4 regions of the Rhizobium sp. B230/85 genome follow, and region 2 is predicted to be linked to each of the others. Evidence: riboswitches for the same ligand, from Rfam matches in the RefSeq annotation. Region 2 holds a riboswitch; each other region holds the start of a gene.
The links. A riboswitch is a leader RNA that binds a small molecule or an ion and turns the genes downstream of it on or off. The one in region 2 is predicted to bind cobalamin.

Region 1 (7,090 bases), on a different replicon from region 2:
CCGCAGCGCGGCATCGCGTTCAGGCTGACCCGTCCAGGCCCGCGTGCCGGCAAGCGGCTGCGCGACGATGGCGCCGGTCGCCGAGACCTCGATGATTGCTCCCGGGCTGACGCCCGCCGCCGCAATGCCGCCAAGCCGCAGCAGGAAGGACCGCGCTGGCGTATTATGGCGACGAAGCATCTGGTAGCTGGCGACCAGATCGATATCCTGAGACACAGACACCCGACGCGAGAGGATGACCTTGCGAAGCCTGATGCCGTCGATCGACCTGATAGCACCGCGGGCCGCATCGACATAACCGCTAGTGTCGCTGATCTCGTCCACCTGCACGATTTTGGCCGGTTCCTCCGGCCTTGCCTCGCGCAGCGCCGCCTCCCAAAGATCGGCGATGTCAGGATCGGAGACAACGAGCTTTGCCTCGCCGGCGCGGATCCGAGCCTCATGTTGCGGCAGAACGAGATAGAGCAGCGTTCCGGCATGATCGCCGATAGGCAGGCCTTGCAACAGGTAGGAGAGTTCGAACGCCGCCCAGCCGAAGATGCGCAGCTGTTCGCCCTTGTCATGGGAAAGAACGCTCGCCACCATCGCCCGAACCTGATGCAGCGGTCGGTCGGTGAGAGGCTCGGTTCGAGAGCCAGCAGGCGTCGTCAAATGAAGGCCCGCCCGATCCAGCCGGATCTCCGTCGCGCAACCCGCCGCAAATACGATTTCCCCGGCCTTTTCGTAGAGGATGTAAGGCTGCGGCTCCGCGCCGGTACCATCTTGCCGTCTTTCCGGCACGTGCGAAACGCTGCCGTCCACGGCCCGGGCAAGGGCGCCTGCAGCGGTGAAGATATCCACGGTCAGAGGCACCATGCGCGTCGTTCCCGGTTGCGCTATGCCTGATGTGATAAGGGTCATGGCGAAGCTTCCTTCTATAGGCTGCCCGGACCCGATGCCGAGGCGGCCAGCTGGTCGCGCAGGGATTTCGGCCGCATGTCCGTCCATGTCCTGTCGATCCAATCGAGCACCTGCTGGCGCGGTGCGCCGTCGGGCCCGCCATGAACGATGCTCCAGCCATTGGGAACGGCCTTGAAGGTCGGCCAGAGCGAATACTGCTCCTCGTCATTGACTAGGGCATAGAAAACGCCGTTCGGGTCATCGAATGGATTTACGGACATCATAGGGCTCCCAAGGTCTTGCGTTCGACTGTTTGTTCGCAGGGCTCGTACCTCGCGTCGGCCGCGATGGCGTCTAGGATGTCGGCGGATCGCATCGCGACATTGGACAGCAGCGACGACGTCAATCCGTGGCTGTGCTGAACGCCGCCATTCAGATAGATGCGCCCGGGTATGGTCGGAAGTTCAAGGGAATAATCCCGGTTCACGAGGGGAATGGGACCATCGAAGGCATTGCCCGCGTCGATACCCGATCCAAGCATGTCCCGCAGGTCGAACGGCTGAAAGCCGGTTGCGAAGACGATGGCGTCGAATTTCAACTGCGAGCGATGTCTGCCGCCGATATCGCGGATGACGGCAGAGACGCCGTCCTCGTTTTCGACGACCTGTTCGACATCGGTCGTCCTGTGTATGTTCAGACGCCTGAATCCGGCGACCCTCTCCTCATATTCCCGCCGATACAGATCATTGATCAGGTTCGCATCGACGGCCGAGTAGTTCGTCGGCAAATGATAGGCAAGCAGCCTCTTCTTGAGTTCAGGCGGCGCCGTATAGAACTCGTCTACCGATGATGGATCGAAGATGCGGTTGACATAGGGCGTATCGTCGGAAGGCGAGTAGCCGAAGCGCCTGAGAGATGCATGGACCTCGGCATCGCCGCAGGTTTCATGGAGATATGCCACGACTTCGGCAGCACTCTGTCCGGCTCCCACCACGAGAAACCGCATGTTCGGCCTCGACGGCAGTTTCTCGAGGCTCGGAAGAAGGTTGCAATTGTGGAATATCCGCAGACTGGGAACGATGCCCTCCGGCAGAACCGGCCGATAGCCCATCCCGACGACGATATTGCGGGCGTGGATCGTCTCGAGAGGCACATTGATGTCGCCGCTCCGCGCGACCCTCACCGCGAAACGATCGCCGCGCCATTCAATACCCCGCGCTACGGCGCCGTAGGAAACCGGGACGGATATCCGGTCGGCGGCCCAACGAAGGTAGTCGTGGAATTCCCTGCGGGATGGGAAAAACGTCTTGAGATTGATGAAGTCGGACAGCCTTTGCCTTTCATGAAGATAATTCACGAAGGTGTAAGGACTTGTGGGGGTTCGCAGGGAAACGAGGTCCTTGAGAAAGCTGATCTGCATGGTGACGTTCGGCAGGAGCATCCCGTCATGCCAGCCGAACTCCGGCTTCGCCTCAACGAAGCGCGACGTCAGCGCCTTCTCCCCGTCCGTGTCCCGGCTACGTTCCTCTATGGCGATCGCAAGGCCCAGATTGGTGGGGCCGAACCCAATTCCGAGGATATCTACGTCGTCAGAAACGGGTTCGCTCGATGCTCGACCTCTCGAGTGATCGGATTCGATGCGCTGATTTATCCTCGGCATATAAAGCCTCTCTAATGCCTCTGAACTGACTTCCAAACTGTGCGGCGATGGTGCAAAGCCCGGGAAAACTCCCAGCAAGGAATGGGCCTTGGCGATTGTCCAATCTGTGGGGCAGGGGGCACGTCCGCGTCTTGTCGGCCGCGTGTACCAACCTCTCGGCCGCCTTATAATCAAACGGGACGGTCCCGTCTAGTCATTGTTGAGTAAAATTGTCATATTTTGTGTCGCGATCAGTTTTCGCTTTGCGCCGGAGCCGTGATGTATGCCGTCAGGGTCAGCACAAGAGTAGTTCAAAATCCTGCGCCGCCTATCAACAACAGACAACATTCTGACAGGAGAAGACTGTTTCCATCTCAAGGTGATCGTGCCTGCGCCAGCCGACCTGGAGCGCATCGTCGATGCCGTTGCCCATTACGGTTCGGCCACAACGTCGATTGTCCTGCGAAGCGAGCGCCACAACGGATCGGTCAAGAGCCTGTGATGAAGGGATAGCTTCGGAAATGCCTGATTTTAGTAGGCTCTGCGGGAAAAAGTAGACCGCCATGACATCTATTGGCTTTCGCGAACGCATTACCCCCTATGGGACGGAACACGATCAGTTTAAATTCCCGCGCTGCGGTCGAACATACGATGAACGTCATGCGGCCCGGATCATCCTTGCGGAAGCCGCAACGGCTTGAATCCTTCGCCCAACCGCTGCTCGATGTCCCAGGAATTGACGCCGAACAAGTTTATATGCTCCTAACTCCGCGGCGAGACCTGCTTGAGCAACTCATTGTCAATATTTCGGCCAAGCTGGCGCAGATGGGCGCTGGCACGGCCGAGATAGGCGGCGTTCCAGTGAAGACCCGCCCAATGAATTAGGCACATGCGTAATGTCCATGCGGGCGACCTGCGGCAAATCTGAATCCGCTTGCTGGGACCGTCCGTCCGATTAGCCACTCCCTGCCACGGCACCCATGGTTCGGATTGTCCAGCGCTGCCCGTCCGAGCTCATCTCTGTAGTACTCAGCGGTGCTACTTCAAGACGCCAAAATGATTGCGCGGGGGCCTCGATGATCCCGAGGATCAGGGCGCGCACCATGGACTGGTTCGCGATGACCACATGCCGTCCTCCGCGCTCCATCCGGCCGCGGAGCCAGATGCGTGCCCTCTCAAGCAGAGCAACGATTGTTTCGCCGCCATGTGGCGCAATGCTGGGGTCCGTAAGCCAGGCTTGCAAGTTCTCTGGCTCTGCTGCTGCGATCGCCTGGAGCGTCGCACCTTTCCAGCGGCCGTGGTCAAGCTCCGCCAAAGCTTCTTCGACCTCAAAGGTCTCCGTGATCATGGATGCCGTCTGGAGCGCATTCTCCTCCGGGGCTGATAGAATAGGTGTCGTGATTTTGCAGATAGAGGCGAACACTTGTTGGATTCGGACCTCCTCTCCCGGGAGCAGACCCAGATTGCCAAATGTCGATGTGTGAACCCCCGCACTCCTGCCAGCGCATATCAGCGAAATTCGAGTGGCTCTTGATGTCTTCATCCTATCCCCCTGCATGAGCACCAAGTTGCTCGACATACTTCACATTGCCGCGTCACCTGACGCCTGTTATAGAAAAGTGAATAGTATTCGGGAAGCCAGTGAAACTCTGGAGCGGTCGCGCCACTGTAATCGACAAACCATGGTCGAAAGCCAGACCCCGACAACCGACAGTCCATATCAGAACGCGCCATTCAGGAGGACCGAATGACCACTGCCACTTACACTACAGGCACCATTGTTGAACCGATCCCGGTCGGGCAAATTGTTCCTTGGGCGATTTTCGCGGGCCTTTTGGCTATGATCGCTCTGTATTTCATCAGCACGGAAGAGGGTGCAATGCAAATCGTCCCCGGCATGGAGGTACATGAATTCGTTCATGACGCTCGTCACCTGCTCGGATTTCCCTGCCACTGAAGGAACACGTCTATGATGGGAAGACTTTTGGCAAGAGGCCTGATCGCAGGTCTCCTAGCGGGTTTGCTCGCCTTTGGCTTTGCCCGCGTTTTTGGGGAGCCCCCGGTCGCCAGGGCGATCGCTTTCGAAGAGCAAATGGCAGCGGCGACAAACGCACCTGCCGAACCGGAACTGGTCAGCCGTCAAACACAGGCGGGAATTGGCTTGTTTACCGGCGTTATGACCTACAGTGTCGCCATCGGAGGAATTTTCTCGCTGGTTTTCGCTTTCATATATGGGCGTGGAAGCAAGCTCAGTCCCCGCGCCCTTTCTGCGGTAATCGGTCTTGCCGCGTTCGTGGCCATAGTGGTCGTTCCTGACCTTAAGTACGCGCCAAATCCCCCAGCCGTGGGAAGTCCAGACACAATTGGGATCCGCACCGGGCTATTTTTCGTGATGCTCGTCATTTCTCTCTGCAGCATGGCGGCCGCGTTCGCGTTGGCGAGAAACCTGCGCGTTCGCTTCGGTACATGGAACGGCGCGATTCTTGCGGGCTTGTGTTACGTCGCATTCCTCGCGATCGCGCAGGCGCTGATGCCATCGATCAACGAAATTCCCGAAAACTTCTCAGCGATGACGCTTTACAATTTCCGGATCGCAACGATCGGCCTTCAGGCGATCATCTGGACAGTGCTATCTCTTGCTTTCGGCTTTCTTGCTGAAAAGCTGTTGGCCGAAAGCGGTAATTACCGTCCGGCCGCGCTAGCGTTGCGCTAAGGTGAAGTGGGGCCGGCTTATTGCCGACCTCATGACCGTTCAAATGAAGCGCATTATTTTATTGCTGATCGCATGCTTGCTGACCTCCGGCACGGCTGCAGCGCATTCGAAGCGGCCCATCTCCACCGCTCTCCTTCGAGCCCTCTAGCGGGAAGCGGCGGAAAAATCGGCGATATTTCCGTGACCTGCTAGAGTCGACAGGATTTCGTTGAGACGAGGACCATGGCCTACGTATCAAACCAGCGCGCAAGGTTCGTTCGCGCTGCAGTGCAAATTCGCTAAAACCGGGGCGGCGCTCTGATATTTTCCCGCGGTCAACTTGACGTACCGATCGCAAGAGTTCCTTTTTCGAACCCGAGCTGTTGAAAACAACGAAGTTGTTCCCAGTTGAATCAACGGCTAAGTTGAGGGGGCCGCTGTGGCGAACACTTTTTTTGACAAACCTCTATTTGTGAAAAAAGCGCTCCATATTCAGGAGCTTGCCAGTCTTGAGAGCGTCGTCGATTTTCTCAACGAATGGCCCGAAGAACAGCAGGGTGACACCTATCAGGTCCTCATGAAAGCATGCCGGATGGCCGAGAAAGGTGTGTTTCCTGTCCAAGCAATCCGTGAGAATGTCAGACGATTTCTGATGAAAGCGGGCATCCTCGCAAACTTCGAAGAGGTCCCTTTGATGCCTGACAGCGACAGACCTCAAAATATCGGATCCTGACTGAACGCTGCCGGCAACCAGTTGTTTGCTGCCGACATCAGAGGTAGGAGACCCAAGAGCTTTTTCGCGTTTGATGGTCGGTAAAATTTCGAAATCGGCGTTTCAACACCATATTTCCGCGATTTGTGATGACATATCCCGACCTCGGCTGTGATCTCGTGGACAGTTTCGGTCGATCAGCGCAGAATTGCGCGGATCGACCGAAAAATTCCTGCATCGTGGAAATTGTCCGATATCGTGATCTCTGCCGGATACAAGGGAATTCTCTTTCCATCACTTCGGCACGCTGGCGGGACGAATCTTGTGGTGTTCAACGCTAATCTGACTAATGATGACACGGTCGACGTCCACGATCCCGATGGACGTCTGCCCAAGGACCAGTCCTCCTGGACATGATCTTCCTGTAATGAAATGGCAATTTCACAGAATGGATTATTCTGGACATGCTGGGCGAACCCCAGCCTGTTCTCCGGCCTGCGGCGTTCCTGGATGTGCCCAAGATCGGCGTCGCCCAGTGTGTAGTGCCGAAGCAGTGACAACTCATCGGTTGGCAGATCGAACAGTGCCGAGCGCCGTCGCTCGGTGAGAATATGTCGTCTCGTCATGCCGCAATTGTCCCTGTTGAAGTAAAGTCCTGTTTTGGACAACAACTGGCCCATACAAATCAAGGCCTTCCGGCACTAAAATCGACGAGGGTTCAGCTGGGACAGCGCGCCGCCATCTACTGCCGGGTTTCAACCGCCGATCAGTCATGCGAGCGGTAGGAACAGGATCTGACGGACTTTGCCGGGCGTGCCGGTTACAGTCAAGCCGGGCTAAGAACGGGCTTGGCTGGCAATCCCTCTTCAGCTTTGATGAAGTGCTGGCGCAGATCGATCGCCGCAGCCTCGAAGTGTTACCTCGCGGTTCGCGCATCAGCACGAAATCGGAGTAGTGTCTCGCTGCAGAGCGGTGGGAGGCCGCGCTCAATTTCCATCAGGCTTTCGCAACCAACCGCTAGTCATCGCAACCCGCCCGACGTGATCACCCTATGTTCTCAAATGTCGGACAGATCGTGCACTTTCGTGTCGTGATGCCGTATAGAACTTCTCGATGACATGCCCAGGTTAACAACTCAAATAGAAAACATGCGTGGGAATGTATATCG
Region 2 (7,090 bases):
AGGGCAGTAGCCCGAAGGCGTTTAGCGAGAGGTGCGCTGCGAGGTTCAATATATCCGCTACGATGGTGACAGCCGCTGCCATCTGGATAGCGAAACGAAAAACCTGGCGTTTATTCTCGAACTTGTGGGTCTCGCAGGCTTGCTTTACGTGCTGGTCGATAATTGATCGCACGGTCATGATCTTCAGTCCTCAGCTTTAACCGAATTGGAAAAAGTCCTTGTTCAACCTTAACGCAAAGGCATTGGAAATCTCTGAAGCTTAATCGTGAACGATTTGTCAAAACGAACGACATAGCTCCCGGACCTTCAACAACGAGCCGCTTAGTCAGTCATTAAGTCGAGGTTCTACGCAGACCCTGTTTCGTCCCGATGATTTCGCGGTGTCGAGGTGTCACCTTAATAACCAAACTCAGAAAGCTCCACGGAAACTCCGCATGAGCCGCCGAAGCACCGACACTCGCGATGACCAACATAAACTCCCATGAGTCATGCAAGATACTTAGGGTCGCAACGGGAGCGCAGATCGATTGTGCAATCTTGATTGCAACCTTCACGTCTGGTGTTCGGCAGGATAGCCGAAGCGGTCACAGACCTGATCGATCAATGGCTCCGCCCTTTGATGCGGCGATGCGGCCGTGCTCATCCTGACGATCCGACCGAGACAACGACGCTGTCTCGCATTGAATTGGACGAGTTGCAGTTGGGCGCCTTAAATGTATCAGAACGGGTGTAGTCAATGATGATCCAAGGTTTTCAGAGTTAGATGCATCGAGATCGCGGTCAGTGTCGCAAGGCGGTGTAGGGCAACGTCATATTTATACCGACTAGCAACAAGACAGCCGAAATCATGGCGAAAGCAGACCATTTTCTTCTGTAGGATTTTTATTGGTAAGTGGCGGCGATCAGCCGCCTACAATGTTCTTCTGGAAATTGGATGGGAACGCCCGCCGTCCCCGCAAGCCATATGCCACCTACGGTAAGACGCACCGCCTCAAGGTCGGCTCCAGTGTCGGTGGCTCGATGTCGCTCAAGGCGAGCTTGATACCATTCAGCCCATTTCATCGAGAGTTGCGGGTCGGTTAGTGTGGACATCCAGAGAGTCGCCCAGCGATCACCTGAAATCTTTGGCTGAAAAACGGAGCCAACGTAGGCCCGTGTGAAACAACCGTGTGGCTCGGGATCAAAGTTAATCGCAGCATCGATGCGACTATCGAGGGCGTCAAGAAGCCATGCCATCATTCCGTCGAGCAAAGCCTGTTTGCACGGGAAATGATGGAAAAACCCGCCCTTGGTAACCCCTGCGGCATCCGAGACCGCCTGCACACTCACTGCCGCCAGACCACGCTCCATGGCAATGGAGGCCGCGCCTTCGAGAAGCGCTAACCTCACTTGATCCGGATTCTTCTTACGACGGTGAGCTTCGGCCATAATTCAACATACCATCCGGTATCTTTTTGACAATGCCCGAAGGGGATGATAGGCACCTTGCTAGTTGCTCCGACATCATCGGGTTACTGACTAGTGTGAGAGAACCATATGAGCCCAGCTCTAGCGGACGCATCGAAGTTCAGCCCTGTTCAGACGGTAGAAGGCAAGACGCTGGACCGCGCCGCCGCCAAACACCTCGCGTCAAGTGGTACCACAATGCGATTGGTCGACTGCAATCTTGAAGAGGCCGATCTTTCCAGATTGAACTTCTCTGGTTGGTTGTTCGAGGCATGCAACGTCAAGAAGGCGATTTTTACCGGCTCGATTTTGGAGGCCACCACTTGGATCAGGTGTAAAGGCGGCCTGGCTGATTTCAAGGCATGCAACCTGTCGGAGGCGAGGTTCGAGGGAAGCGACTTCAACAATAGCAGTTTCCGGGGCGCGACCCTGACGGACGCGACATTCACGCGGTGCAAGCTGACGGGCGCGACACTGTCCGAATGCAAAACACTTAATCTCACGATGGACGGCACGCTGCTGATGCAAGCCACGCTGCCGGGAGTGTCGTTCCGAAAAATGCGGCTGACCGAAGTGAGCTTCGACATGGCAGACTTGCGAAAATGCGACTTTCGAGAAACCTTGTTTCAAGGCTGCAGCCTGCGCGACGCCAATCTGGCCGAATGCAGGTTCGAAGATGCTGACCTTCGCGGAGCCGATCTTGGCGGGATACGCCTTCTGAACGCTAAACAATTTAAAGGAGCGACGATATCCCGTGACCAGGCCGGGCAGCTTCTGGCTGAACTCGGGTTAAAAGTTCGGTGAAGCGGTTTGAACAGGGCCTAAACGGCTGCCGCCGATGGTACTCCCGCATCCTGAGTTTCAGCAGGATCTAAACCACTTTTCCATTTCGCGTTAGCCCACCAGATCAGGTGGTAGTGAACTGCCCGACAACAACGTTAGCGGGCGTGTGTGGATTAAGGCAACAAAAAAGCGGATCAAACTCACACGAAAGCTAACTCCCAGGTTAAAGAATGTCCCGCTGGCGGCTCGCACACCCATCCTTCAGTAAGAGGATGGCTCTTTCGATGAAGAGTTGCGATAACTGCGAACGAGAAATCTCCGATCACCTTTCGGTCTGTCCCTATTGTGACAGGCTTCAAATGTCTGGTGATCTACGGGTCAGGCAAACCAAGAGAGTGGTGGTCGTGGTCATATTGACTATCATTCTGACCAGCGGTTGGGCCCTCATTCGGTATTACACGCACGGCGTCATACCCCTTCCCAAATGAAGTCAGTTTCGAGCATCTCCCGTCGGTTCACCATTTGGTCGCCGGACGTCGTCCTATCAATGCAAATTTGGCGGCAACCGGAAGATTCTGATGAGACATGAGATCTTTATTGTGCAGCGGAAATGGATAGTTGGCTTCGGGCAAGGCATCATCACCACGTAAAACGATCAGAATTCCGCCTCGACTGCATATCAGACGGCCGCCTGCATCTTTGGAATGTGCCGAGAGAGGTTGCTACGGTTTATGACGGGATCGATGCCGCTGAGCGAGCCTTATCGGCCCTACAACGGGAATTGTTCGCGCTCATCGTGGAAGAATTCGTAGTCCGGCAGGACTTCGTCGCCGAAGTGATCGAAGTGACTATTGAGGGCGAAGACAACGCGGTGCTTACGCGCTACTCGCTTCCGAAAGTCTGAGTGCAACCTCCGCCACAGTCCTCCTCGGATTTCTCGGCGCCGGCGGGATGACCTTACTCAATGATACCCAGGCCGTTGGCGTAATCTTCCCAACCCATTTGCCAGCTGGAACCGCCAGGCGGCGTGAAGTCGAGCAATGTGACCTGAGGGTGCGGGTTTGCTGAGAGACAAGGGGACGTCGCGATGGCCCCTTGAAACCTTTGCGACAGCGTCAGACCGGACTTTTGATTTCGACGTCGTCCAAGCCTTTGGCTTTGTAGATCACGAAGGAGAGGATCCATGCGAGAAGGAAGACGCCGATGATCACGAACCCGAGATTGTTGAAGTTTTCGTTCAATCCGCCGACGATGTCCCAGAGGCCACCTTCCAACCCCAACTTGTCACTGATCAATCCAAGGGCTTCGATACCGCCGATGAGCACGGCTACGATGATCGAAACCAGTGTGATAGTCATGTTGTAGTAAAGTTTCCGCATCGGCTTGACGAAGGCCCAATCATAGGCGCCGAGCATCATCACGCCGTCAGTTGTGTCGATCAAGGACATGCCGGCAGCAAACAGTACCGGGAAGACCATGATCGCCTCGACCGGAACGCCTTTGGCCACTTGTGTCGCTGACACGCCAAACATAGCGACCTCGGTCGCAGTATCGAAGCCAAGGCCGAATAGAAAACCAAGGGGAAACATATGCCAACTCTTGGTGACCAGCTTGAACATCGGGCGCAATACGCGCGCGAGAAAGCCTCGATTGTTGAGGAGAAGGTCAAGATCCTCCTCGACATAGGTGCCCCCTGCCCTCACGCGGCGGTAGCTCTGATAGATCGACACGAAGATCACGATGTTCATCGTGGCAATAATCAGCAAAAACAATGCCGAAATGCTCGTGCTGATCGTGCCGCCAACACCCTCGAGGCTCTGGAACCCACCCAGCAGCGAGGATGCCGCCACCACAGCTCCAGCAACCAGCACGACCACCGTCGAATGTCCGATTGCGAAAAAGAAGCCGACGGAAACCGGCCGCTGTTTCATTTGCATGAGCTTTCGGGTGACATTGTCAATGGCAGCTATATGGTCGGCATCAATGGCATGGCGAAGGCCGAGCCCGTAGATTACGAGTGCCACGCCGAGTAGCGCAGGCTCGTCCCAGAAAGCGACAAGCGCCCATAGCCAGGCTCCAAAATTAAGAACGGCAAGAACCGTATAGATCGTCACGAGGCGTGCCTTGAAATCAGGCGTGCTCTCGTCGAAAGGTCTGGTGATATTGGTAAACATGGGAAGTCCTTTGTGTGACGTCTGCTGTCATGGCAAAGGTGACGGAAATCCGCCGCGTCGAGACACCCCGCCCCACGCTTATGCCAATGACGTCCAATGATGGCAGGTCTCCTGACTTGCGGGTCGTTGCCGCATCCGCCTTCCCAGTCCCCATGCGGACCAGTGGCATCTTGAATGAAGCTCGTCGCTCACAGTTGCGGGGACAGTCCCGGTTTTGGCTCCTGATGGGTAATCCGCACCGTGTTCCCTTTTGATCCCATACGGGAACCATCGCGGAGACTATTACGAATGCGAGGTGGCCACGTCAATCAGTGCAGCGTGCTGCCGGCCGAAATTTGGTCGAGCATCATGACTTGGCATTTCTGCTGCCATCCAGTAAAGGCGGCTTCACCAATTCAGAGCGTGCGCTATCGCGTACAAAGCGTTCGTGCTGGAATATTGCTCCACCGACAAGGTTGCCAGATGAAGCCCATCCGCAGCATCACCATTATGATTTTTGTGGCCTTGATCTGGGCTGGGGCATTAACCGACCATAGGTGACCGCGGTGCCTGATTAGATGACCGCCGGTAAAAGCGAAAACCAAACTGGTGGCTGCCAGCGCCAGGATGCGCTCCGAAATAGAGACCGCCGCAAGTCGCTTGAGGCAAATGTGAACGCCTTGAACCAACTCGAACCTGCATCACCGGCAAAGAATTATTTTGGTCGTTACCAACGGTCAGGCCTTGTATGCGCCGGGAAACACAATGTCCTGATCCACGAGGACATCGAATTTGTAGCCAGGGCGAATTTCTAGGGTCGACTGAACATCCATGTTCCGCTGGATTGTCCGGTCCGCCACACGCCCGAATGTTTCGGCGAAATTGCGCCGCGTGGCATCCGAGGCAGTGTCCTGGGTCGCGAGTGTTGAGCTTTCTGGAACGGCCATGTCTATACCCGTCCCGATCAGCGCGATCAGCACGGCCGAGCCGAAGGTTTTCAAATAATGGCTGTTTACCTTGTCGTTAAAACCGCCATAGCCTTCAGCATCGGTCCCCGACATCCCGCCGATCTGCAAAGTCGAACCATTGGGGAAAATGATGTCTGTCCAAACAACAAGCACACGCTTCTGTCCGAATGACACCTTGCTGTCGTAACGGCCGAACAGTTTCGTTCCCTGCGGTATCAGCAGGCGATGACCGGTGGCGCTGTCATAGACATTCTGGCTCACCTGGCCGGTGATCCGGCCGGGAAGATCGGAATTAATGCCGGTGATCAGCGTTGCCGGAATGACCGAGCCTCGCTTCAGCTCGAAGGGCGATTGTTGAGGCACGACACGGTTCGGCAGATAGCCAAGGTCTTTCAGGTCGGCGTTGAAGAACTCTTCCTTGGCGCTTTGCGCATTGGGATCGACGTTTTGACCACCAAGCCCCGCACGCAGGGCGGCCGCATAGAGATCGGGGGTGCTGCCGGTGTTTGTCGGGGTTGTTGCGGGTCTTGCCGACGTGTCCGCGGTCGCTCCATTCGTTTCAGCACGGGCTTCCAGCTTACTGCGATCAATGGCGAGCGGCGCATCATAGGCAGCGTTGTTCGCCTGCAGCCTAGCCAATCTCTGGCGCTGCTGCTCGCGCAGATATTGTTCTTGTTGTTCTCTTGCGAGACGAGCCCGCCAAACCCCTTCCGCTTCGAGCTCCTGGCCGCGCTGCTGCACATCGCGGTGCCCCGGCTGCTCTGGGAAAGGATTGTTGGTCTTCTCATCGGCCGGCTTTGCTTCGACCGGCTTCGGCTGGAAGGTGGTCTGTTGCCGCTGGTCACCGATAATGCCATCGGTCACACCGCGTTTGATCTGGTCGGCGTAGGTGGAGGCAGGGTTGCCCGAACTTATCTCCGGACCACTGTCCTTGGCGAAGTAGAACCCGCGCGAAGCAAGCCCAAAGAAAATGACACCAAGGAACGCGATCGTGAGGACGATAACGGCCATGATCGGCACGCGGTTGATCCGCCGTATACCGGGCTGGGGCTGGCTGCTCTGTGCATTGCCGAGCTTGAGGGATTGCGCCATGGTTGGTCTCCTCAACTGCGCCGCACGAGCGACAGTGCGCTCGCTGGCGTCGCGCCGTTCGCCGTCACAGAATAGGCTCGGCCGAGTTCAACGCTGTTGGTCGAAAGACGTGCCAGCACCTGACCATCAAACGGGACAATGACGTAGGCGAGCGGGATCATCGCCGTGTCACGATCGGTCTTCTGATTGGTGACCACGGCGTAGCCCCATCCCTTCAACGTGGCTTCCAACGCCTGGCCGAAGGGCGAAGCATCCACCTTAAGTGCGACGGTTGCCTTCCCGGGCCCGATCTGTTCGGCAAGACGGCTGACCATGTCTCCGGCAATAGCACTCGCCGCCAGGCCGGAAATTTCCGGTGGCGCGTTGCTAGCGACGAGGTCGTCGGCTCCGGTGGACTGGCATCCGGAGAGGAGAATGGTCAGAGCGGTGGCTGCGGCAAAACTGCGAACTGGAATCAGGAACATTGGCGCATGGGCGAAAGCATGCATCATTGGCCTCCCCTTTTGATCGTTACCTTCTCTTGCTTCCACCCGACGCCGGAAACGAGCACTGCGCGGTCGATCAGATAGTCGACGACCATCATGTCGTTCTTCATGCGGTAGTTGACGATGCGATTCTGCCCGCCTGACGTGACGAAAAGAACCGGCG
Region 3 (7,090 bases), on a different replicon from region 2:
GTTCTGCGCGCCGTTGCCGAGGCAGGTGATGGCCGAAAGCTTTCCCGTCGCATTGGCCAGATGCACGTAAAGCGGCAGCTGCACTTTGGTGCCAGCCAGCGCCGCCAGTGCGTCGATCGCTATGGATAGCTTGATACGGGTCTGGGAGGTGCGCACCACCGTGCCGACGGCGCCAACGGCCAGGGATGGTGTGCTTTGCGGCGGTTCGCCGATGGCCATCGTCATCTGCACCGTGGTGAGGCCTGGTATGGTGCCGCCGAGATTGACGGAAACCTGCTTGCTGCCATTGGCGGCGAGGGCGGCGGCCGTGACCAGATCCCTGACGTTGGCAGCGAGGCTGATTTGCGAGCCGCTGCCGGTGGGTCTTTGGGCGACAGGCCCGAGCGACAATATATCGGCGAGCTTGAGCCGGAGCTGGGCACTGTTTGCCGCCGTCTGTACGGATTGAATGGCTTTCCGGGTGGCCGAGTTGAGACCGGCCTGACCACCGATTGCATTGAGCACGTCGCCGAACTTGACGTCCGCCGCCAGTGTGTCGGCATAGCTGCCGGCGGTGAGGTTGAGATTGGTCGCCAGCTTGTCGGCGACCGAGAGGGCGTTCACCTTGGTGGACAGCAGCGCGTTGTAATCCATGGCGCTGAGGGAAAGACTGGTTCCGAGCAAGCCACCCAGGACGGCATTCAGAAGTCCGTTGTTGACGCTTGCCAGCCCCGAGCCGATCGAAAACGCCGCAATCTTCTCCGTCGATGCAGTGCCGACGGCCTAAAGGGTCGGCGGGGTTGCGAAACTCGCGGCAAAAATCAGTCCACCGGTCTGCTCGATTTTCACCTTGACGGCGTCGTATGGCGTGGCGCCCGGCACGAAGCGGCTGCCGAGGGCAATCGTCGGATCAGCGACGTAGGTGCCGAGCGTTATCGTTGCGATACCGTCGAACTTTGCCGCACTCACGGCGTCTCCAAGAGGTGACGTTCCGGTGTTCGAGACATAGCCGCTTGCCGTCTGGACAGCCATGTTCAGGTTGTTGGTGCTGAAGTAGTTGAGAATATTGGCCTGGGCATTGTTGACGTCGGATGCCGCGACAATTGCGGACAGGTCGGCCGTCTGCTGCAGGCGGCGCTGCTGCAGCCTCAGCATGCCATAATCGAGACCCAGGCTCATGCAGTACAGAATGAGAGGTGCGGTGATGGCAGCCAGGATTGCGACGTTGCCTTGCTCGCTCAGGGTCCAGCGCCGCAGGATGGTTCCGATCGGCATCAGATGCCTCCCATGCGGATCGTTGCGGTGCGTACAATCGTCTTGCTTGGCATGGCGAAGCTGTAGAGGTTCCAGATCGGCAGGTCCTGAGCGTCGTAGGACAACTTGACCGTGAACTGGTTGGCGTTGGCCGGATCCGGCTGCACCGTGACTGTGAATTTAGCCGGGTTCAGAATGGCATCGTTAAGGGTGGAGGTGGTTATGTAGGTGTTGACCAGTTGCTCCCGCTCTGCCGCGGTGACGCCGGCGATGGCTGTCCGGGCTGCATTGGCCGCGATCTGCTGAACGGAATGGGCGGCGCTGAGATAGATGCCGTAGGCGATCAGCGTCATCAGCACGAGAATGAACACAGGAAAGATGATCGCAAATTCGAGGGCTGCGGTACCACGTTCGCAATGGCGAAATTTGGTCTTGATCATCGTCTCCGTCTCCCCTTCGGTCGCCGCAACCTTCCCATTCCTGCTGGTTTAATTTGAATTGCGATATCCTAATATTAGGTTACCTATACAATTTTTGGGCGGGTTTATTTTTGAACCACACGCACGCATGAATGGCGCGTTTCAGAATAGGTTGTCCCAAAATCGCACCTTGGCCGACGGACCCGGCTGTTTGGTGCGGCCATGGCAACGACGGGGGGAAAAGGTGGCTTAATGCCCTGTTAACCGTCTTTCGACGAGGGCATGCCGGGAGCATTCAGCAAAGGGTCTGCTATCAGCGTGGCTGATGCTGCAGTCATGAAATCTGAAGTTGACAGCTGCATGCCGCACCATCAGGATGATACCTAACGACAAGGATCGAGAAGGCGCTATGAAGGACGACCATACCGGATCTTGCCTTTGCGGCGCGGTGAAAATACGGACGACAGGTCCGCTCAGGGATGTGGTCGGGTGTCACTGCTCGCAATGCCGCAAGCAGACCGGCCTCTACTTCGCCGCCACCAACGCGGCGACCGACCACCTTACGGTCGAGGGCGGTGAGAATGTCAGCTGGTATCGCTCCAGTCCCGCTGCCAGCCGCGGGTTCTGCAAGACCTGCGGTTCCGCGCTGTTCTGGGTCGCCGACGATGCCGACCAGATCTCGATCATGGCCGGCCTGTTCGATGATCCGAATGACCTGAAGATGGGTCATCACATCTACTGCGCCGACAAGGCAGGCTTCTACGGCCTCCACGACGGTCTGCCCCAGTTCCCGAAATCCGACTAGCCATCGTCCGCAAGGGGCAGTCCCGCCGACGCTAGGCCTTTGCCTCCAGCAGCCTCGTAATGCGGCCCACTTCCTCCCTGAGGGCCGACAGTTCGGTCAACACCTGCAGGTCGATCTTCTCGTGCAGCGACAGGACTTCCAGTTCGGCCTTGAGGTTGACTTCGTAGTCCTTGGCAGCCTCGAAGCGGTCGCGTTCGGTCTGGCGGTTCTGCGACATCATGATGATCGGCGCCTGGATGGCTGCGATCATCGAGAGGATCAGGTTGAGGAAGATGAACGGGTAGGGATCGAAGGCGCGTGACGAGAGCAGGATGGTGTTGAGCACCGTCCAGGCGACCAGGAACAACAGGAAGGAGACGATGAACGCCCATGATCCGCCGACGCGGGCAATCCCGTCTGCGAGCCGCTCTCCGACGGAGGCATTTGCGGAAAAGGCGGCGTTGACATCCGTCGAGATGATCTTGCGTTCGCGGGCTCGCTTCAGCACCCGCTTCTCGATGACGCCGAGATCGTCCGACGATTTATCGAAGTGGGTGTGAAAGAAGTTCGGGAGATTGGGCATGCGTGGCTCCGATGCTGGTTAGCGGCAGTATTCGGTTGCCACGATGAATTGCAACGGCAAAACATGGGAATGGCGATGCCTCACGCAATCGCGTCCGGTCGAGCCAGTTGATGTCCGTTGGGCGAGCCGTTAAAACCTCCGCGGTCGCTGTTTGGTTCGGGCGCCGGCTTCGAGGATGGGTGAGACATGCGCAGTTCGGTCGAGATCTTCAACATTGCAACAGGTCAGAGGCGGGTCGTCTGGCAGACCGATCGTCTCGTAGAGGCGCCGAACTTCGCGCCGGACGGACGCTACCTGCTCGTCAACGATGACGGGCTTCTCTACCGCCTGTCGCTCGACGGGCTCGCCACTGTCGAGCGCGTCGATACAGGCTTTGCCAACCGTTGCAACAACGACCATGGCATCTCGCCCGACGGTACGCTGATCGCGCTCTGCGACAAGGTCCAGTACGGCAAGTCCTGCATCTATCTCGTACCGGCGGAAGGCGGCGTTCCCAGGCAGGTGACGGCAAACCTGCCGTCCTACTGGCACGGCTGGTCGCCCGACGGAAAGCATGTCAGCTACTGCGGCATTCGCGGCGATCTCTTCGACATCTACACGATCTCGGTCGAGGGCGGTGCGGAGACGCGGCTGACCCATGGCGAGGGCCGCAACGACGGGCCGGACTGGTCGGCCGATGGCGCGTGGATCTATTTCAACTCCAGCCGGACGGGCCGTATGCAGATCTGGCGGATCCGGCCTGACGGTCGCGACCTGCAGCAGGTGACCGACGACGAGTTCGGCAACTGGTTTCCCCATCCATCGCCGAAGGGCGACAAGGTCGTGCTGCTCTCCTACGACGGCGACGTCTTCGATCATCCGCGCGATCTCGACGTCCGCCTGCGCCTGATGGACATGGATGGCGGCAACATCACGACGTTGTTCGAGCTGTTCGGGGGCCAGGGGACAATCAACGTACCGAGTTGGTCACCCGATGGCGAGGAGTTCGCCTTTGTCCGGTACGAACCGGAGCGCTGAGCAGGCCTGCGATCCGCTTGCCATCGCTAGCCGGATCGCGCATATCTCCTTCATCAGGTGCCCGCCCAGGCGGGAGAATCGGGAAGCCGGTGTAAATCCGGCGCGTGCCCAACGCTGTAAGGCGGATGGCGATGCAGGGGGAACGGTCAGTTCTCCGATATGCCACTGGTTTCGACCGGGAAGGCAGCATCGCCAGATGAAGCCGAGCCAGAAGACCGGCCTGATAAGATAGACTGATCCCGCGAGGACGGCGGGCGGTTGGCATTGTTGGGGATATAAACGATGCGACCTGACTGCAGGGACGATCTCGTCCGCGCACAAGCCTTTTCCGTCGCCGAGCGCGACGCCATCTACCATGCGATCGAAACGCGCAGGGACGTGCGGGACCAGTTCCTTCCGCAGCCGCTGCCGGACGACCTGATCGCAAGGCTGCTGGGCGCTGCCCATCACGCGCCTTCGGTTGGCTTCATGCAGCCCTGGAATTTCATTCTCGTGCGCGACGCCGGTATCCGCGAGAAGGCTTTCGAAGCCTTCGAGCGCGCCAATGGTGAGGCAGCGCTGCAGTTCGAGGGTGCCCGCCGCGAGAGTTACCGGTCGCTGAAGCTCGAGGGGATCCGCAAGGCGCCGCTCAGCATCTGCATCACCTGCGATCCGGATCGTGCCGGGCCCGTCGTGCTCGGCCGCACCCACAATCCGCGCATGGATGCCTATTCGACAGTCTGCGCCGTGCAGAATCTCTGGCTTGCGGCGCGCGCCGAGGGTGTGGGCGTCGGCTGGGTCAGCATTTTTCACGACGCCGATATCCGGGCGCTGCTCGGCATACCGGAGCGGATCGAGATGATCGCCTGGCTCTGCCTGGGGTTCGTAGACGAGCTCTATGGCGAACCGGAACTCGCCGTCAAAGGCTGGCGGCAGCGATTGCCGCTGGAGGATCTGGTGTTCGAGAATGGCTGGGGCCGGCCGCAGGGCTGAGGCCTATTGCTGGGGCTGCTCGCCGGGTACGGCCGGACGGGTGAGGTCTAGTTTGCGCTGGTCGGGCTGCAGGAATGCCGGGCCGACCTGGCGGACATTGCCGGCTGACGGATCGTACGGCCGTTCCACCGGCGGCGCATCGCCCTTTGCGGGTGCGGTCGGCACGGCCGGCGGCGACTCTTTTGGAATGATCGTCGTGATCGAGCCTTGCTGCGTGCCTGCGGCTGGCGGCTTTGTCAGTGCGTTCTGCCTTCGCATTTCCTCGTAATAGGCCGGCAGATTGCAGGTGCAGCTGGTCTTTTCGTTCGGCGGCCGTTTGCGGAAGGCGAAGGCGTAGGGCATGGCGCTGTAGGGGGTGCCCGACGAGGCGGAGACCATCGCCGATGTTTCCTGATCGGGCAGGCGGTGGAAGAACAACTCGGTCTTTACGCCCGGGCACATCCTCGCGCAGGTTTCGCCATCCCGCTGGAAATCGCCGGGCGATGCATTCTGGGTCATCGGAAAGAAACCGCCATCGCAAGTGCGCACACAGACCGTGCGGACATTGCCGCCGCCATAGGATTGACCGAAGGCGTAGCTCTGGATCGGCGATTGCGGTGCCGGTTCGTTGCCGGATGGACCGCCGCTGCTGTCCAGCGTCGTTGCCCCTGGGGTTGCGGGGTAGCTGGGCTCGATGCCTGCCTGCGGGGCCGGGCGGTTGGTGATGATGGTATCGCCGCTATCCTGATCTTCGCAGCCGTTGGCGCGCAGCGCTGCGGAAAGCTGGTTGCGCGTGGGTCCTTCCGAAACGTCTCCGCGCTGGATCTGGTCGCGCTTGGCAACGAGATCCTGCAGGTTCTCCTGCATGCGCTGCAGGGTATCCTCGATCCGCGCGCAGGTGCCGTCGTCGTCACCGTTTATGATCACCATGCTGCCGGACGAGCACTCGTTGTCCTCAAGGTCGTTCTCGACTTGGCGCAACTCGGATATCTGCTGGGCGATGGCGGTGCGGTATTGCCGGAGCTGGCGGTTGGTGCCGACGGTTTCGCTGAGATTGGCCATCTGGCCGCGCAGGTCGTCGCAGATTGCGTTCGTCTGGGCAGCCAGTGGCGCTGCCATCGCCAAGGATGCGGCAAGCGCCCAAAATGAATGTTTCCAGCCCACTGTCACGCCTTTGGCCTGCTCCGTTCGGATGGTGTCCGCCTCAGCCGGGGCGAAGTTGCAGTTCATCCATTATCACGCGCAAGATATATGGCGCCCACAGACTTGCGCCAGCCCTGCGCTCGGCAGCAGGTGGTCGACCGCCGGGATGATGCCCGGCGGTCCCGTCAGTATCAGCCGGGCTGCGATGCCTCGACCACGGCCACGGCTGCCATGTTGACGACGCCACGGGAGGTGACCGAGGGCGACAGGATATGGGCCGGCAGGGCCGTTCCGAGCAGGATTGGGCCGACATGCAGCCCGTCGATCATCTCCTTGACAACGCCAAGCGTGATGTTGGCCGCATCGAGGTTCGGGAACACCAGCAGGTTGGCCTCGTCGGTCAGCGTGCTATCCGGCATGACGCGGCGGCGCAGATGCTCGGAAATCGCGCTGTCGCCGTGCATTTCGCCATCGACCTCTAGATCGGGGGCTGCAAGCCGGATGAGCCTGAGGGCATTGCGCATCTTCGTGGCGCTCTCCGATTCGCGCGAGCCGAAGTTCGAATGCGAGACAAGGGCGGCGCGTGGCGTGATCCCGAAGCGGCGGATTTCCTCCGCTGCCAGCACTGTCGATTCGGCAATCTCTTCGGCCGTCGGATTAAAGTTGACGTAGGTGTCCGTGTAGAACGTGTTGCCGCGTTGCGAGATCAGCAGGCTCATGGCCGAGAAGTCGCGGACATTGGCGCGCTTGCCGATAATCTGGCGGACAACGCGCAGGTGCCGCTCGTAGCGGCCTTCGAGGCCGCAGATCAGTGCATCGGCGTCGCCACGCTTCAGCGCCAGTGCGCCGATGACGGTGGTGTTGGTGCGGACGATTGTGCGGGCTGCCTCCGGGATGACGCCGCTGCGGCCGACAAGCGAGAAATAGAGGTCGGCGTAATCGCGGAAGCGCGGATCGTCT
Region 4 (7,090 bases), on a different replicon from region 2:
AGGCGGCCGTGCGACGGCCCGACCAGGAAGCGCGCGGCGTGCGGAATGACAAGCCCGACGAAGCCGATCGAGCCGACCATGCTGACGACGCTCGCCGTCATGACGGCGGTCGTGCCAAGGAGTACGATCTGTACGCGGCGCACCGGGATGCCGAGGGAGGTCGCCGCGTCGGCGCCAAAGACGAAGGCGTCGAGCGCCCTGACATGGCAGAGGCAGACGATGAAGCCCGCCAAGGTCACGGGGGCGGAGAGATAGACGTCTGGCCAGCGCACGCCGCTCATCGAACCGAGCAGCCAGAACAGCACGCCGCGCGCCTGCTCTGCATTGGCAGACGTTGTGACGATGTAGGAGGTCAGGGCATTGAACAGCTGCGATCCGGCAACGCCGCAGAGAATGATCCGCTCGCCCGACCCGCCTGCCCCTGAGGCCAGAATGCCCACCAGCGTAAAGGCGACGACGGCCCCGATGAATGCTCCGCCGGACAGCCCGAGAACGTTTGCGCCGAGCCCGAGGATCGTGATGCAAACTGCCCCTGTCGAGGCGCCTGCCGAAATGCCAAGCACATAGGGTTCGGCCAGCGGGTTGCGCAGCAGGGCCTGGAGCACGGCGCCGCAGAGCGCCAGCGAGGCTCCGGCACTGGCTGCAACCAGTGCCCGGCTGAGACGGTAATCCCAGACGATGCCTTGGTGAATACGGTCGATTGCAAAGCCCGTGCCGAAGATGCGGTTCGACACAGCCTCTGCCGTCGTCTGCAGCGGGATGGAGATTTCCCCGATGGAAACGGCAAGGCTGATCGAAAATCCGAGGACGACGATGGCGGCAACGGCGAGCGCTGCAAGCGCCCACCATCTACGCCGTGTTACGACTGCGCTGTTGCTCACCGGGCCAGACCGAAGGACCTGATGCCATTTGCAAGAACCTCGATGCCGTCGATCGTCCGGATCGTCGGGTTCATGGACTGCGCATCCATCATCACAAATCGTTTGTTCCTGACGGCGTCCACTTCGCTGGTGACGGGATCGTTCTGCAGGAAGTCCAGCTTCACCTTGGGATCGTCTGCCGCATAGCGGCGGCGATCCATGGTGGCGATGACGATGACGGCCGGGTTCGCCTGGGATATTGTTTCCCAGCCGACAAGCGGCCATTCCTCCTCGGTGGTCACGACGTTGCGCGCATCGAGGGCCTGCATCATATAAGCGGGGGCACCGTTCTTGCCGGCTATGAAGGCATCGCCCCTGACCTCTTTGCTCGAGAACCAGAAGACGATCGGCAGGTGCTTGGCGGCCGCACCCTCCACGGATGCCACAGCGGTGGCCTCGCGTTTCCTAAGGTCGGCGATCAGGGCATCGCCGCGGTCCTTGATATCGAAGACTTCGGAGAGCTGGGCGATCTCCTGATAGACTAGATCCATGCTGAACATCTGCTTGCGGACCCCGTCTCCGCCGTCGGAATTGACTTTGGCGACACAATCAGCCGGCGAGATATAGGTATTTATTCCGAGGTCGGAGAATTGCTCCCGCTTACCGACGGAACCCTGCGGTCCGACATGCCACTCGAATTCCGCAGCCACCAAGTCTGGTTGGCGTCCGACGACGGATTCGAAGCTCGGATCGTTGTCGGCCAGCCTTTTGATCTTGCTGTTGGCCTGTGCATATTGAGGAAGCACGGGACCCACCCAGACCGCCGTGCCGACGATCTTGTCGGCAAGGCCGAGAGACAGGAGAACTTCCGTCATCCCCTGGCCGATGGACACTATCTTCGAAGGCGCCCTGGCAAAGGTCACCTGTTGACCGCAATTGGTTATGGACAGCGGATAGACCGTTGCCGCGAATGCGGGGGCGGCCATGCCGAGAAGCCCGCAGGCAAGCGTAATGCTGGACAGAAACTGACGCATGAAAAATATCTCGATTTTATGGGAAGGCGAGTGCCCTGGTGCTGCAGGTATGCGGCAGCGAGGCAAGCTGCGGTTGCCACGTCAGCTGTCGGAAGCCCAATCGAGCCGGAGATGCGCCAGGCTATGGCGAAAATTCAAATGAGACATATCTGTTCCTTTCCGGGCATCCCCGCCCGGGTTCATGGGATAGCGCTTGACGGCAGGTCTCCTGACTTGCGGATATGCGCCGATCATCTGTCTTCCCGCGAAACCTTCGCAGTGACATGGCCCTGAGGCCCTGGGATGAGCAGCAATCCGCTTACAGTTGCGGGGGCAGTCACGGTCTTGGTCCCATTCGGGTGGCCCTCACCGTGTTCCCTATTAATCCCCTTGGAGTCATCCTAAGGGAACCGTCGATGGCATCTATGACAGGCCTGCAACGGCGGTCAAGGTGGGCGGGTCTCGCAAAATCTCGCACAGGTCGGAAATCCATCATTGCTTTATATTATGTTATAACGTTACATTATTGGTAAAATGCAGGCAGTCAAGTGTCTTGTCGCGTTAGCCAACAAACAGACTGCTTACGCAAACCTGTTGCAAACGACGTGCAGGGTCTGGAATGTACGTACCGGAAAGGTGCCCGACGAAAGGCATTCCGGGAATCGCAGGCAGGAGTAGCGCATGAGCAAAATTATTATATTCACCGACCTGCACATGGTCCTGGAGGGAGAGACGATCATCGGCCTCGATCCCTATCAGCGCCTTTCAAGAGGGATAGATCATGTCAACCTGCATCACCGCGATGCTGAGTTTGCGGTGATGACGGGTGACCTCTCGCACCGCGGCAGTCGCCAATCCTATGCGAGACTGCGCGAACTGCTCGACACGCTCGAAATTCCCGTCCACCTGCTGGTCGGAAACCACGACAACCGCGAAAACTTCATTGCCGCCTATCCCGAAAGCCCGCGTGACGAGCACGGTTTTATCCAGCAGCGGATCGAGACCGAAAACGGTGTCATGCTTTTGCTCGATACGCTTTGCGGACCGCCCTACGTCTCGCCGGACGTTCATGCCGGGGTGCTGTGCGACAATCGGCTTGCCTGGTTGAAGCAGAACCTCACTGGTGCCGGCGACCGGCCCGTCTACATCTTCATGCATCACCCACCGCTCGACACCGGGTTTCCCGGGATGGACAAGATCAAGCTCCGGAACGGCGAGGAGTTTTACGATATCCTTGCCGAATACGGCAATGTCCGCCACATCTTCGCCGGCCATGTTCACCGTACGATTGGCGGCTCCCATCGCGGTATACCTTTCTCGGTATTCAAGAGCCCGGTCCATCAGCAGCCGATGGTATTCGATACGGAAGATACTTCCCTCTCCGTCGATGAACCGGGCGCCTACGGCATCGTTTTCCTGAAACCGCAGGGATGCCTCGTTCATGTCGAGGATTACGAACTGTCCAACCATTCGATATCGGGCAGCGACGCACTCGGTAACTGAGACATATGCCCTGACGTCGGACTATGCCGCGTCGCCGCCTCGTCTTTAGGCCGCTTCCATGACACCGACGCTGACCGGCAGGTCAGCGTTGGTGTTTTCACGTGCGCATCCTCCGGTTGCCGCGCGCGCCTCGGCAAGACCGGTGGAAAGATCGGAAAATTTGTAGGCAATAGTTGACATCGGGAGTCAACAAACAATACAGGAGTTAACCAGTCAACTTATTGATCATGGTCGTTGGTCGGTATTCCGTAGACTTTTCAGGTATTTGATAGATTGATTGCAGGGGGCTGCCGTGATGTTTCGCGAGGCTAGGACGACTGTATCGCCGGTGGGCACATCCTTTACGACGACAGTCGGACGTCTGATGATCGCGTTTCTGTCGAGTTCGACGCTGCTTGCCGCAACCCCGGTTTTCGCTCAGTCAGGCGACGCGGAAGCAACCACGCTCGCCAAGATCACCATTGCGGGCCAAGGCGACCGATCTGGCACCATTGACAAGACGATTGTCGCAAAGAGTTCCCGCTCCAGCAGCAAGACCGACACCCCGCTTCTCGACGCGCCGGCCTCGGTTTCCGTCGTCACCGCCAAGGAAATGAAGGAGCGCGGTGTCACCAACCTCGACCAGGCGCTGGCCTACACGCCCGGCGTCTCCACCGATATCTACGGCTCCGACGACCGCTACGACCACTTTTTGATCCGCGGTTTCTACCAGACGACCGACGGCTCTTTCCGTGACGGGCTGCCGATGCGTGTCGGCGGCTCCTTTACCGCCAGCCGCCTCGAGCCCTATGGCATGGAACGGATCGATGTGCTGAAGGGGTCCAACTCCACGCTGTTCGGCCTTTCCGGCCCCGGCGGTATCGTCAATGCGCTCACCAAGGTGCCGCAGGACAAAGACTTCGGCGAGATCTATACAACGGTTGGGAACGGACATGTCGAAACCGGCACCGACTTCGGCGGAGCGCTCGACAAGGATGGCATCTGGACCTACCGCATGACTGGCAAATGGCAGAATGCCAATGCCGGCATCGACCATACCAACGACGATCGCGTCTATGTCGCGCCGGCGCTGACCTGGTCGCCGGATGCCGACACCTCCGTCACCATCCTGACGGATTACAACAAGCGCGACGGCAACCCTGGCCATGCCATTCCCTACAAGTCTGGGATCGATTCCGAGACCTATCTCGGTGAGCCCGATTTCGACAGGGTCGACACCATCGAGCGCAATGTCGGCTATCAGCTGCGCCACGATTTCGGCAACGGTTTCGAGTTCCGGCAGAATGCCCGCTACACCAATCTCGACATGACCTATCAGCAGATCTATCTCGGAGCTGCCGATCCTGCTTCGAGCCGCGCTGCATTGGCAATTTATGGCCATAGCAAGCGGTTCCAGATCGACAACCAGCTCCAATATGACGGCAGCTACGGCCCATTCGAAAGCCGCACACTGCTGGGCGCCGATTATGGCCGCGACAGCAATAGCGAACGTCGCCTCGACGGGACGGCCGGTGGCGTGCTCGATGACAGCAAACCCGTCTATTGCGGCACACGCTGCATCTCGTTCGGCGCACCGGTGGACACCAGGACAAGGCTGACAACGGCGGGCACATACCTCCAGGAACAGCTGACGATCGACGACCGCTGGATCCTGACGCTGGGTGGCCGATACGATCACGCCGACACGATGTCGGAGAGCTCAGGCATCCGCGACGACGCGGTCGATACGAATTTCTCCAAGCGCGCCGGGCTTACCTTCAAGGCGACCTCCGAGCTCTCGGTCTACGCCAATTACTCGGAATCCTTCCAGCCACTGGCAGCCAGCCGCTCGACCTTCCTCGGCACGCCCAAGCCTCAGGAGGGCACACAGTACGAAATCGGTGCAAAATATCGGCCCGAGGGTATGGATGCGCTGTTTACCCTGGCACTGTTCGACCTGACCCAGAAAAACGTGGCGCAGTGGGCGTCGGACTATTCCTACCAGTACCAGGTGGGCAAGGTGAACGTGAAGGGCATCGAGTTCGAGAGCAAGGTCGCGCTCACCGACCGGCTGAACCTGACTGCCGGTTATTCGTACTGGGACGCGCGGATCAAGGACGACGCGACCACCGGGCTGATTGGCAATCGGCCGGAACTCGTTCCCAACCACATGGCAACGCTCTGGGCCGACTATACCATTCCCGGCAAAGGCGCGATCGGTGACATCAACGTCGGGATGGGCGCCCGCTTTGTCGGCAATACTTTCGGCGACAATGCCAACACGCTGCCGCTTGCCTCAAGAACGGTCTTCGACGCGGCTTTCAATTACAAGTTCAAGAACGGCGTTGCCCTCGCCGTCAACGCCACCAACATCTTCGACAAGGAATATGTGGCCAGCATCGACGACTACAGTCTGGCCGCCTACTACGGCGACCGCCGCGCGGTGCGGGCGACCCTGCGCTACACCTGGTAGCGCCTGCGCGACGATCTCTCGGCGCAACCACAAAACACAGGAATGGATGTCATGGCTCTCGTTACCCGTCGTCGCGACCTGCTGTGCGGGCTGGCAACCGCTCTCTTGGCGCCGGAGCTGATGCACACACCCGCCATCGCTGCCGACGGGCCGCTGCAATTCGATCATGCCTTCGGCGTGACCGTCCTGCCGAAGCCCGCTACCCGTGTCGTATCGCTGGGCTACCTCACCCAGGATCCCCTGCTCGCGCTCGATGTCATCCCGCTTGCGATCCGCGATTGGTTCGGCGACCAGCCGTTTGCCGTCTGGCCATGGGCGCAGCCTTTTCTGAAGGACGCCCGCCCCGTTGTCATCAAGGGCAATGTCGGGTTGGAACTCGTCGCTACCTTGCAGCCGGATCTGATCGTCGGCATCGGGTCAGGCATATCGGAAGCAGAGTACGCCGGGCTTTCCCGCATTGCGCCCGTGCTGATGCAGCCGAAGGCGTTTCCGGCCTATGGCATGCCTTGGGATGAGATGACACGGCTGATCGGTCGCGCCGTCGGCAAGGATCGCCTAGCCGACGAACTGGTTGCCAAGACCCGCCAGGACTTTGCGGCAGCGCGCCTGCGACATCCGGATTGGGGCGGACGCACGGCTGTCGCCGCCTATCACTATGGCAGCGAGACCGGATTTTTCGCATCTTCGGACACGCGCGGCCATTTCCTGACCGAGCTCGGATTTGCCCCCACAGCCGCCAGCCGCCTGCTCGATGGGTCCAAAAGCTTCTATCAAAAACTTTCACCGGAAGACCTGTCCGCTCTCGAAGCGGATATCGTCCTTTGGGTATCGTCCTCCGAAACCGCTACCGATCTCGCCGCCCTGCCGATGCGCCGTGTCCTGAAGGCCCATGCCGAGGGTCGCGAAGTCTTTGCGGGCGGTACGGTCGCAGCCGCGCTGTCTTTCGGCAGCGTCCTGTCGTTGCCCTTCGTGCTGTCTGCACTCGAGGCCGATATTGCAGCAGCACTCGATGGCGACCCCAGGACATCGGTAGCCTCGGCGGTCCGTGCCGGACTTGCCCCGTGATGCCGTCTGCCACAGTCCCCTCGCAGCCCACAGCGGGAAAGCACCATACAGCACGGCAACGGCTGGCAGTTGCCGTTGCGGGCTTTCTGCTGCTGGTGGTCCTGTGCCTGGTCAGCCTGGCCGTCGGCGCGCGTTCTGTTTCTCTCTCCACCGTCTTCGATGCGTTGACGGCCTATGACGCTCGCCTGCCAGATCAC

Region 1: it holds a riboswitch for cobalamin, as region 2 does, so the genes downstream of both, J5289_RS28760 (CbtB-domain containing protein) here and J5289_RS27140 (HoxN/HupN/NixA family nickel/cobalt transporter) in region 2, are expected to answer to the same signal.
Region 3: it holds a riboswitch for cobalamin, as region 2 does, so the genes downstream of both, bluB (5,6-dimethylbenzimidazole synthase) here and J5289_RS27140 (HoxN/HupN/NixA family nickel/cobalt transporter) in region 2, are expected to answer to the same signal.
Region 4: it holds a riboswitch for cobalamin, as region 2 does, so the genes downstream of both, J5289_RS22495 (ABC transporter substrate-binding protein) here and J5289_RS27140 (HoxN/HupN/NixA family nickel/cobalt transporter) in region 2, are expected to answer to the same signal.

What each region holds. Positions count from the first base shown of each region.
Region 1 covers NZ_CP072161.1:3,232-10,321, reverse strand. Annotated here, with positions in the region: gene J5289_RS28790 (salicylate synthase) at 1-900, opposite strand, end outside; gene J5289_RS28785 (MbtH family NRPS accessory protein) at 915-1,160, opposite strand; gene J5289_RS28780 (lysine N(6)-hydroxylase/L-ornithine N(5)-oxygenase family protein) at 1,160-2,539, opposite strand; gene J5289_RS28775 (hypothetical protein) at 2,904-3,020, shown strand; partial or broken gene J5289_RS29990 (Tn3 family transposase) at 3,177-3,391, opposite strand; gene J5289_RS28765 (histidine phosphatase family protein) at 3,474-3,866, opposite strand; cobalamin riboswitch at 4,108-4,242, shown strand; gene J5289_RS28760 (CbtB-domain containing protein) at 4,266-4,475, shown strand; gene J5289_RS28755 (CbtA family protein) at 4,488-5,231, shown strand; gene J5289_RS28750 (DUF982 domain-containing protein) at 5,650-5,943, shown strand; gene J5289_RS29790 (RES family NAD+ phosphorylase) at 6,094-6,339, shown strand; partial or broken gene J5289_RS28740 (DUF4158 domain-containing protein) at 6,393-6,548, opposite strand.
Region 2 covers NZ_CP072159.1:93,649-100,738, reverse strand. Annotated here, with positions in the region: gene J5289_RS27160 (GGDEF domain-containing protein) at 1-178, opposite strand, end outside; gene J5289_RS27155 (TetR/AcrR family transcriptional regulator) at 883-1,428, opposite strand; gene J5289_RS27150 (pentapeptide repeat-containing protein) at 1,537-2,250, shown strand; gene J5289_RS27145 (hypothetical protein) at 2,840-3,133, shown strand; gene J5289_RS27140 (HoxN/HupN/NixA family nickel/cobalt transporter) at 3,345-4,403, opposite strand; cobalamin riboswitch at 4,487-4,690, opposite strand; gene trbI (IncP-type conjugal transfer protein TrbI) at 5,120-6,442, opposite strand; gene trbH (conjugal transfer protein TrbH) at 6,454-6,930, opposite strand; gene trbG (P-type conjugative transfer protein TrbG) at 6,930-7,090, opposite strand, start outside.
Region 3 covers NZ_CP072156.1:2,436,096-2,443,185, reverse strand. Annotated here, with positions in the region: gene J5289_RS11870 (hypothetical protein) at 1-663, opposite strand, end outside; gene J5289_RS29205 (pilus assembly protein TadG-related protein) at 763-1,254, opposite strand; gene J5289_RS11865 (TadE/TadG family type IV pilus assembly protein) at 1,254-1,673, opposite strand; gene J5289_RS11860 (GFA family protein) at 2,062-2,457, shown strand; gene J5289_RS11855 (DUF1003 domain-containing protein) at 2,489-3,019, opposite strand; gene J5289_RS11850 (PD40 domain-containing protein) at 3,206-4,036, shown strand; cobalamin riboswitch at 4,075-4,275, shown strand; gene bluB (5,6-dimethylbenzimidazole synthase) at 4,319-5,008, shown strand; gene J5289_RS11840 (DUF2865 domain-containing protein) at 5,012-6,106, opposite strand; gene J5289_RS11835 (NADP-dependent malic enzyme) at 6,322-7,090, opposite strand, start outside.
Region 4 covers NZ_CP072157.1:959,466-966,555, forward strand. Annotated here, with positions in the region: gene J5289_RS22490 (iron ABC transporter permease) at 1-881, opposite strand, end outside; gene J5289_RS22495 (ABC transporter substrate-binding protein) at 878-1,894, opposite strand; cobalamin riboswitch at 2,075-2,303, opposite strand; gene J5289_RS22500 (phosphodiesterase) at 2,555-3,376, shown strand; gene J5289_RS29470 (hypothetical protein) at 3,422-3,556, opposite strand; gene J5289_RS22505 (TonB-dependent siderophore receptor) at 3,672-5,828, shown strand; gene J5289_RS22510 (ABC transporter substrate-binding protein) at 5,880-6,893, shown strand; gene J5289_RS22515 (iron chelate uptake ABC transporter family permease subunit) at 6,893-7,090, shown strand, end outside.